2 regions of the Paenibacillus sp. SN-8-1 genome follow, and region 2 is predicted to be linked to the other one. Evidence: riboswitches for the same ligand, from Rfam matches in the RefSeq annotation. Region 2 holds a riboswitch; the other holds the start of a gene.
The links. A riboswitch is a leader RNA that binds a small molecule or an ion and turns the genes downstream of it on or off. The one in region 2 is predicted to bind thiamine pyrophosphate.
Positions count from the first base shown of each region.

Region 1: another riboswitch for thiamine pyrophosphate. It lies ahead of ACRRNK_RS10095 (thiamine phosphate synthase); the one in region 2 lies ahead of ACRRNK_RS02575 (ABC transporter substrate-binding protein).

Region 1 covers NZ_CP194782.1:2,135,244-2,138,886, forward strand. Annotated here, with positions in the region: gene ACRRNK_RS10090 (ABC-F family ATP-binding cassette domain-containing protein) at 1-1,421, shown strand, start outside; TPP riboswitch at 1,537-1,644, shown strand; gene ACRRNK_RS10095 (thiamine phosphate synthase) at 1,815-2,447, shown strand; gene thiO (glycine oxidase ThiO) at 2,483-3,616, shown strand; gene thiS (sulfur carrier protein ThiS) at 3,613-3,643, shown strand, end outside.
Region 2 covers NZ_CP194782.1:523,997-527,639, forward strand. Annotated here, with positions in the region: gene ACRRNK_RS02565 (ABC transporter permease) at 1-725, opposite strand, end outside; gene ACRRNK_RS02570 (thiamine-binding protein) at 722-1,015, opposite strand; gene ACRRNK_RS02575 (ABC transporter substrate-binding protein) at 1,083-2,126, opposite strand; TPP riboswitch at 2,288-2,398, opposite strand; gene ACRRNK_RS02580 (pyridoxamine 5'-phosphate oxidase family protein) at 2,532-2,948, shown strand; gene ACRRNK_RS02585 (cold-shock protein) at 3,247-3,447, shown strand; gene ACRRNK_RS02590 (cold-shock protein) at 3,525-3,643, shown strand, end outside.

The DNA of each region.
Region 1 (3,643 bases), 1.6 Mb from region 2:
TTATGAATATTTTGACTGGCAAGCTGCTTAAAGACAGCGGGAAAGTGGAATGGACCCCGAAAGTGCGGTATGGCTATCTGGATCAGCACTCTATTCTTACCCCAGGCAAGACGGTTCGTGATATATTGAAGGATGCCTTTCTTCCACTTCTTGAACTTGAACAGGAAATGATGGAGATCACGAACAAGATGGGGGATGCCACTCCAGAGGAGCTTGAGGATCTGCTCAATCAAATGGGCGAAATTCAGGAGCAGCTAGACATTGGAGATTTCTACCTGATCGATGTTAAAGTCGAAGAAATGGCTAATGGACTTGGTCTATCCGCCATTGGACTTGACCGTGATGTCGCTGCTCTCAGCGGGGGACAGCGTACCAAGGTTCTTCTGGCCAAGCTGCTTCTGGAGAAGCCAAATGTGCTGCTGCTCGATGAGCCTACGAACTATCTGGACGTGGAGCATATTCAATGGTTAACCAATTATTTGCAGAACTATCCTTACGCTTTCATGTTGATCTCGCATGATACAGAATTTATGAACAAGGTAGTCAATGTGGTGTACCACCTTGAGTTCGCCAAGTTGACTAGATACACCGCTAACTACGAAAAGTTCCTTGATATGGCAGATATGAATAAAAACCAGCATATCGAGGCCTATGAGAAGCAGCAGGAATTTATCAAGAAGCAAGAGGATTTCATACAGCGGAATAAAGCGCGTTACTCTACTTCAGGCCGGGCAAAGAGCCGTGAGAAACAGCTCGAACGTATTGAGCGGATTGATCGTCCTGAAGAGGCTGCTAAGCCTACTTTTGGCTTTAAGGAAGCCCGCGCAAGTGGGAAGACCGTGTTTGAAGGAATCGACTTTGAGATTGGTTATACTCATGCACTGCTGCCTAAAATGTCCATGACGATCGAACGTGGAGACAAGATTGCTATTGTTGGTTGTAACGGGGTGGGTAAATCCACATTGCTCAAAACCATATTAGGCAAAATCCGTCCAATCAGTGGTAAAACATACCAAGGCGATTTCTTGTTCCCGGCGTATTTCGAACAAGAAGTTCGCGCAGAGAATATTACTCCGATCGATGATGTCTGGAATGAATTCTCACATCTGAATCAGCATGAGGTCCGTGCTCATTTGGCGCGCTGCGGATTGAAAAATGAACATATTACCCGTCCGCTTAAGGCGCTGAGCGGGGGAGAACAAGCCAAAGTACGTCTGTGTAAGCTGATGATGCGCGAGACCAATTACATTCTGTTCGACGAGCCTACGAACCACTTGGATGTAGTCGCGAAGGAAGAACTCAAACGTGCTCTTAAGGAGTTCAAGGGGACAGTTATTCTTGTATCCCACGAACCTGATTTCTATGAAGACTGGGTAACTAAAACTTGGGATGTAGAAGCTTGGTCCACGAAAAAGGCATAAATCAGGTAGCGTCCAGATAGCTTCAACTATATTGACCCTCAGCACATTTCTTAGAAAAGTGATCTGAGGGTTCTCTATATTTCCAAAACATGCTACAATTGCATTAACCTGAATAGTTACACACTAGGGGGGCCGATTCTGGCTGAGATGGAAGTTCCACGCTTCCGGACCCTTTGCACCTGATCTGGGTTATACCAGCGTAGGGAAGTGGTACTCGTGAATGACACAACCATAATTTAAGCCATGGGAAGCAAGTGATAAGCCCAGCTGAAATTTGGCCGTGATCAAAGCCTCCGCTTTGATATGAACGTGCGCCGCTCTCTATGAGAGCGGCTTTTTTGCATGTAATTTTACCACTTTACTACATATCGCCTGAAAGGAAGTTGGAGATTAATGAGCTCTTCTTATGAATTCCACGTCATCTCAAATGGAGAGCAGGATCAATCCAAGCTGGTATCGATTGTAGAAGCCATTCATCCCTACATAGACGCTTTTCATCTCAGAGAACGAAGCTGGAGCGCGAGAAAGTTATCTACTACTGTGAAACAGCTGCTTGAAATCGGAGTCCCAGCACATAAATTGTACATTAACGACCGGGTAGATATTGCCTTGGCCTATCTTCTGGGAGGAGTGCAGCTCGGTGCAGAAAGCCTTAGCCCGCTTCTAGCTAGAGCTGTCTGTGAAGATAAGCTCAGAGTTGGACGTTCGGTTCATACTTCCGAAGAGGTTTCGGCCGCTTATTCAGATAAAGCGGATTATTGCCTCTATGGACATGTGTATCCTACAAGCTCCAAAGCTGGACTGCCTGGGCGCGGGATCACTTCTCTTGCAGAAATTTGTGCTATATCCAGAATTCCGGTCATTGCAATAGGTGGGATCACAACGAATCGTGTGAAGGAGATTATTCAGGCAGGTGCATCAGGGATTGCGATCATGTCGGGAATTATGGATGCAGCAGATCCATCTTCAGCTGCGATAGAGTATCGGGGTGCTTTAGATCAGGCTGCGGCGAAAGCATCCGTGTAAGCAACACCCGAAATCACGAAGGAGAGTGAACACACTTGAGCAGACAGCGGGAAGTCGTTATTATTGGCGGCGGGGTTATCGGAAGTTCCCTTGGTTATCAGTTAGCGAAGCAAGGGAAGAAAGTAACAATAGTTGAACAATCGGACCTTGCTTCTGGGGCATCAGGAGCTGCAGCGGGAATGCTGGCAGCAGATTGTGAGCAATTCGAACATCCTGAGCTTCAGACTATGGCTAAAATGAGCAGAGATCTCTTCCCAGCATTGATCCATGAATTAAGGAAGATCAGCGGTATTGACGCCGGTCTGAATCAACAAGGGTTTTTGACTCCAGCTAGAGATAAGCAGGAAGCAGAGAACCTACAGGCTGAATTACTTGCAGCAGGTACAGGAGGAGAATGGTGGACCCCGGAGAAGCTGTCACAAGCTGAGCCTGCACTTACTGAGGGGCTAACAGGAGCCATTTACCGTTCTGATGAAATCCAGGTTATTCCCTCGAAGCTCACTGAGGCGTTCGCATATAGTGCGCAAGCCGAGGGAGCGGTATTGCTTCGTCAGACTGAGGCTACAAGTATACAAGTTCAAGATAAGCGGGTTCAGGGGGTCCAGACTTCAGGTGTATTCCTGCGTTGTGATCAAGTAGTGCTAGCCGGAGGGTGGAGAACAGAGCAGCTCTTGCAGCCACTGGGATTAACACTTCCTCTGGAGCCAGTAAAAGGCGAGATCGTTGAGGTGCGTACGAGGGTTCCTTTATTACAAGCTACCCTGTACGCAAAATCCATCTATATTGTGCCCAAACCTGGCAACAGGTTATGGATTGGAGCTACGAGCATTCCAGGTGACAGCTCAGAGGGAGTCTCCGCAGATAGTATTGTCAGATTGCTAAGTGAAGCTGCAAAATGGATTCCTGAAATTAGAAATGCTCAGTTTGAGAGAGCTTGGGCCGGGCATCGTCCTAAGTCACCAGACGGGCTACCCTATTTAGGAGGATTTCAAGAAATACAAGGACTATTTGCAGCAGCAGGCCATTATCGTAATGGTATTCTTCTGAGTGCTATGACAGCAAGGCTGCTTGCTAGCGAGATGGAGGGCACCACTACACCCGGGATTAATCTGGTTCCATTCAGACCAGATCGGTTCCAGCATCAGCTTGAAGGGGGACTTATTCGATGAAGCTTCGAATCAATGGACAGTTCATGG
Region 2 (3,643 bases):
TTCTCCAGCAGTACAATAAGTGTGAACAGCAGCAGGCTCATGACAACAATAATCATAATGGCGACAAAGATCCGGTCTGTCCGAAAGGAAGACTTCTGCATCATCATATACTGGCCGATGCCGGTTCCGCTTCCCATCCATTCCGCAATAATGGCTCCCATCACGCTGTAGGTTGATGCAATCTTCACGCCAGATAGGATGGAAGGAAGCGCATAGGGAAGCTCCAGCTTTCTGAAAATTTGACCTTTGCTGGCTCCAATCATCCTCATGTAGTTCAGCATCACATGATCGGTCCGGGACAGTCCGTCAAGAGTTGCGACAGCAACCGGGAAGAAGCAGACCAGCGTGATAATGATCAGCTTCGGCGTCAGATCAAAGCCGAACCAGACTACCAGTAGAGGAGCCAGCGCAATCGTGGGAATGTTCTGACTTAGAATGATCAGCGGATACAGGGCTGATTTCAATATAGGTATGAAATGAAGTGCAATTGCAATGATAAGTCCTACAGCAAGGCCAATAACGAGACCGAGTAGGGTGAGCTGAAGAGTGGATAGGGTCTTGGCCCATAGATTTGCCGGATCAGCGGCTGCTTCCTTTCCAATATCGGTAGGACTCGGAAGCACCCATTTATCAATAGCGAATACGGAAGTCGCGATCTGCCAGACGAGAATAAACAAGATGACCGCCACAAGGGGCGGCCATACCATTTTGAACCAGGATCTCATGGACGGTATTTCTCCGTCAGCTTATCCATACTCGCACCTTCCGGTGTGTACAGAATTTTAATCTGCGAAATAATGCTTGGGCTTCCGAACTCTATTACGGCTTCATTCATCTTCTTCACAATATCCAGGAGTTCGCTCAGTTCACCTTCCATCGTAGTCTCAAGCGCGTTCACTTGATGCTTCACACCGGAAGCCTGAATGATCTCGATGGCCCGGTCAACATAAGGGATAACGTCTTCGCCGCCCGGGGTCTTCGGAATGATTTGTATACTTAGCAGAGTATTGGCCATGGTTGATCTTCCTTCCTATTTAACTGGATAAGTGCTTAGGCGATGAGCCTATCTTTAACTGCCCGTCTTACTTAGCTTCAGGCAGGTAATCATTGGTGAATGCTTTGCTTACATCCAGCGGCTTATCCAGCAGCTTGCGTTCATACATCCAATCGGAATAGTTCTTCCATACGGACTCTTTCTGTTCTCCCCAACGCGGCGCGTCATCCTTGTACCGGGGGCTCAGCCACTTCTGGCTGGCAACAACCAGCTTCTCGTCCAGGTCCGGTGCGGCCTTGAGCAGTATCTTGGCTGCTTCTTCGGGGTGGTCAATCGCATATTCATAACCTTTGGAGGTCGCGCTCATGAAGGCTTTGACCATTTCCGGGTCGCTGGCGATGACCTTCTCGCTGGAAGCGATGACCGGTGTGTAATAATCAAGCTTGTCTGAATAGTCTTTGACATAGAGCATATCAAGCGGTTGTCCGCGGAGCTGTGCCTCAATGCCGGTCCAGCCGTAATAGATCCAGGCGAAGTCAACATCCCGCTTCACGGCTGTGAAATAATCGGCGTCCCCAATATTGATATTGGTAACCTTGGAGACATCAGCACCCTGGAGCTCCATGATGGATTTCATCACAGCTTCCTCGACAGGAGAGCCCCAACCGCCATATTTCTTTCCTTCAAAGTCTTTTGGAGATTTGATCTTGCGGTCGACAGGCGCAGCAAAACCTGAGGTATTATGCTGGATAACTGCCGCAAGGGATACCAGCGGCACGTTCTGTGTACGGCCTTGGGTAATGCTCTCCTGATAGCTGACACCGAACTGGGCTGCACCGGAAGCTATCATCGTATCGGCCGACCCGCTTCCGGGCTGAATAATATCCACATTCAGTCCAGCATCTTTATAGTAACCAAGCTCCTTGGCAGCAAAAAGGCCGGTATGATTCGTATTTGGAGTCCAGTCGAGCACGACCTTGATATCCTTCAGTTCCTTTGGCTTCTCGGCAGTCGGAGTTGACTCGGTGCCGGTTGCAGTGCTTCCGCTGCCTTGCTTTGAAGTTCCGCAGCCTGCAGCTGTAAGTACGATCACACAGCATAGCAGAAGCAGACTCCATGTTCTCTTCTTCATTTGTATTCGCCCCTTCTTCTTTGAAATTCTACCCTGGTTCCTGACCGTTCAACCCGGATTGTTAAATGGAATGAACTATAGTTCACTCCATATTAATGGTGTAATGCAAAGGAAAAAAGGCGTCCTGGACAGGACGCCTTCGCGCGCATGAAAGAATGGAATTACCAAACATTTCTCGTTCCTACGCTGGCATTATCCAGATCAGGTATACGGGTTAGCATCTTGGGGATGCACTCTCAGCCGGCCGAATTCCAGCTCCCCGGGTGTTTGAAGTTATTACTAGAAGTATTATAGTCCCACCCTATGACCTTGTCCAGTAAATGGGGGAATGAACGGTTCATCTTACTTGCCTGTGGGTACACTAACGATGAGCGCCATTTTTTGAATCAGGAAGGAGCAATTGACATGGACCGTCAGCAATTGGAATCGCAAATAGAGCAAGCCTTGAAGGCAAATAAGTTTGGTTCCTTTGGAACCGTCGAGAACGGTGGCCCCAAGGTGCGTTACATGGCCATTTACCACGAGGGACTAACTGTATACCTGGCTACCGACCGGAAGACGCATAAGGTGGAAGAGCTTCAGAACAACCCCAAGGCCGCGCTTCTGCTTGGTTTTGAGCAGGGAGGAACGGGAGATATTGTTGAGATCGAGGGCGAGGCGACTGTCAGCAGTGAGGAGAGCCTGAAATCTAAAGTCTGGAGAGATGACTTCAAGCAGTATCTGGACGGACCGAATGATCCTGATTATGTAGTGATCAAGCTGACGCCTACGCGAATCGAGTTCGTATCCAAGGGCTCCGATCGTCAGGTCTGGACCGCATAATAACTCAAGTATTAATCCACAGACCCGGGGAAGTGCACCGGGTTTTGTGCGCGAATCAAGGCAGGCGATTTGGCATCCCAAATGGCCGCCTTTTTTATTCCATTTTTTCCAGACCATGTTGGTTCGTATTTGCTTTTTGCTGGAAACAGGTTTATAATTAAATTAATTGACTCCCAGAGCGATATTCTCATATTGAAAAGAGTGTCACTTACAAGCTGGAACTTTTTTCAATGTGTGAATTTTTTTATGGAAAAAAGGAGCATATTAATTTTTTTTACTTTTAGGGAGGCTACCCCAAATGGAAACAGGAACAGTTAAATGGTTTAACGCTGAGAAAGGCTTTGGCTTCATCGAAGTTGAAGGCGGCAACGATGTATTCGTGCATTTCAGCGCAATCACTGGCGAAGGTTTCAAAACTCTTGACGAAGGACAGCGCGTACAATTCAACGTTGTTCAAGGCAACCGCGGACCGCAAGCTGAAAACGTTGTAAAACTGTAACGCAAACCATACTGCCCTTAACGTGTGCGTTAGGGGCAGTTTTTTCTTTTAGAGGTAGGAACAGAAGGAGGATAATCATGAATTATCGAAAAAAAACGTTAGAAGAAATTCCTGAGGAGATCACACCGATTTGGTCGTGCACCAATGACAGTTGTAACGGATGGATGAGGGATAATTTTGCGTTTGACTACACTCC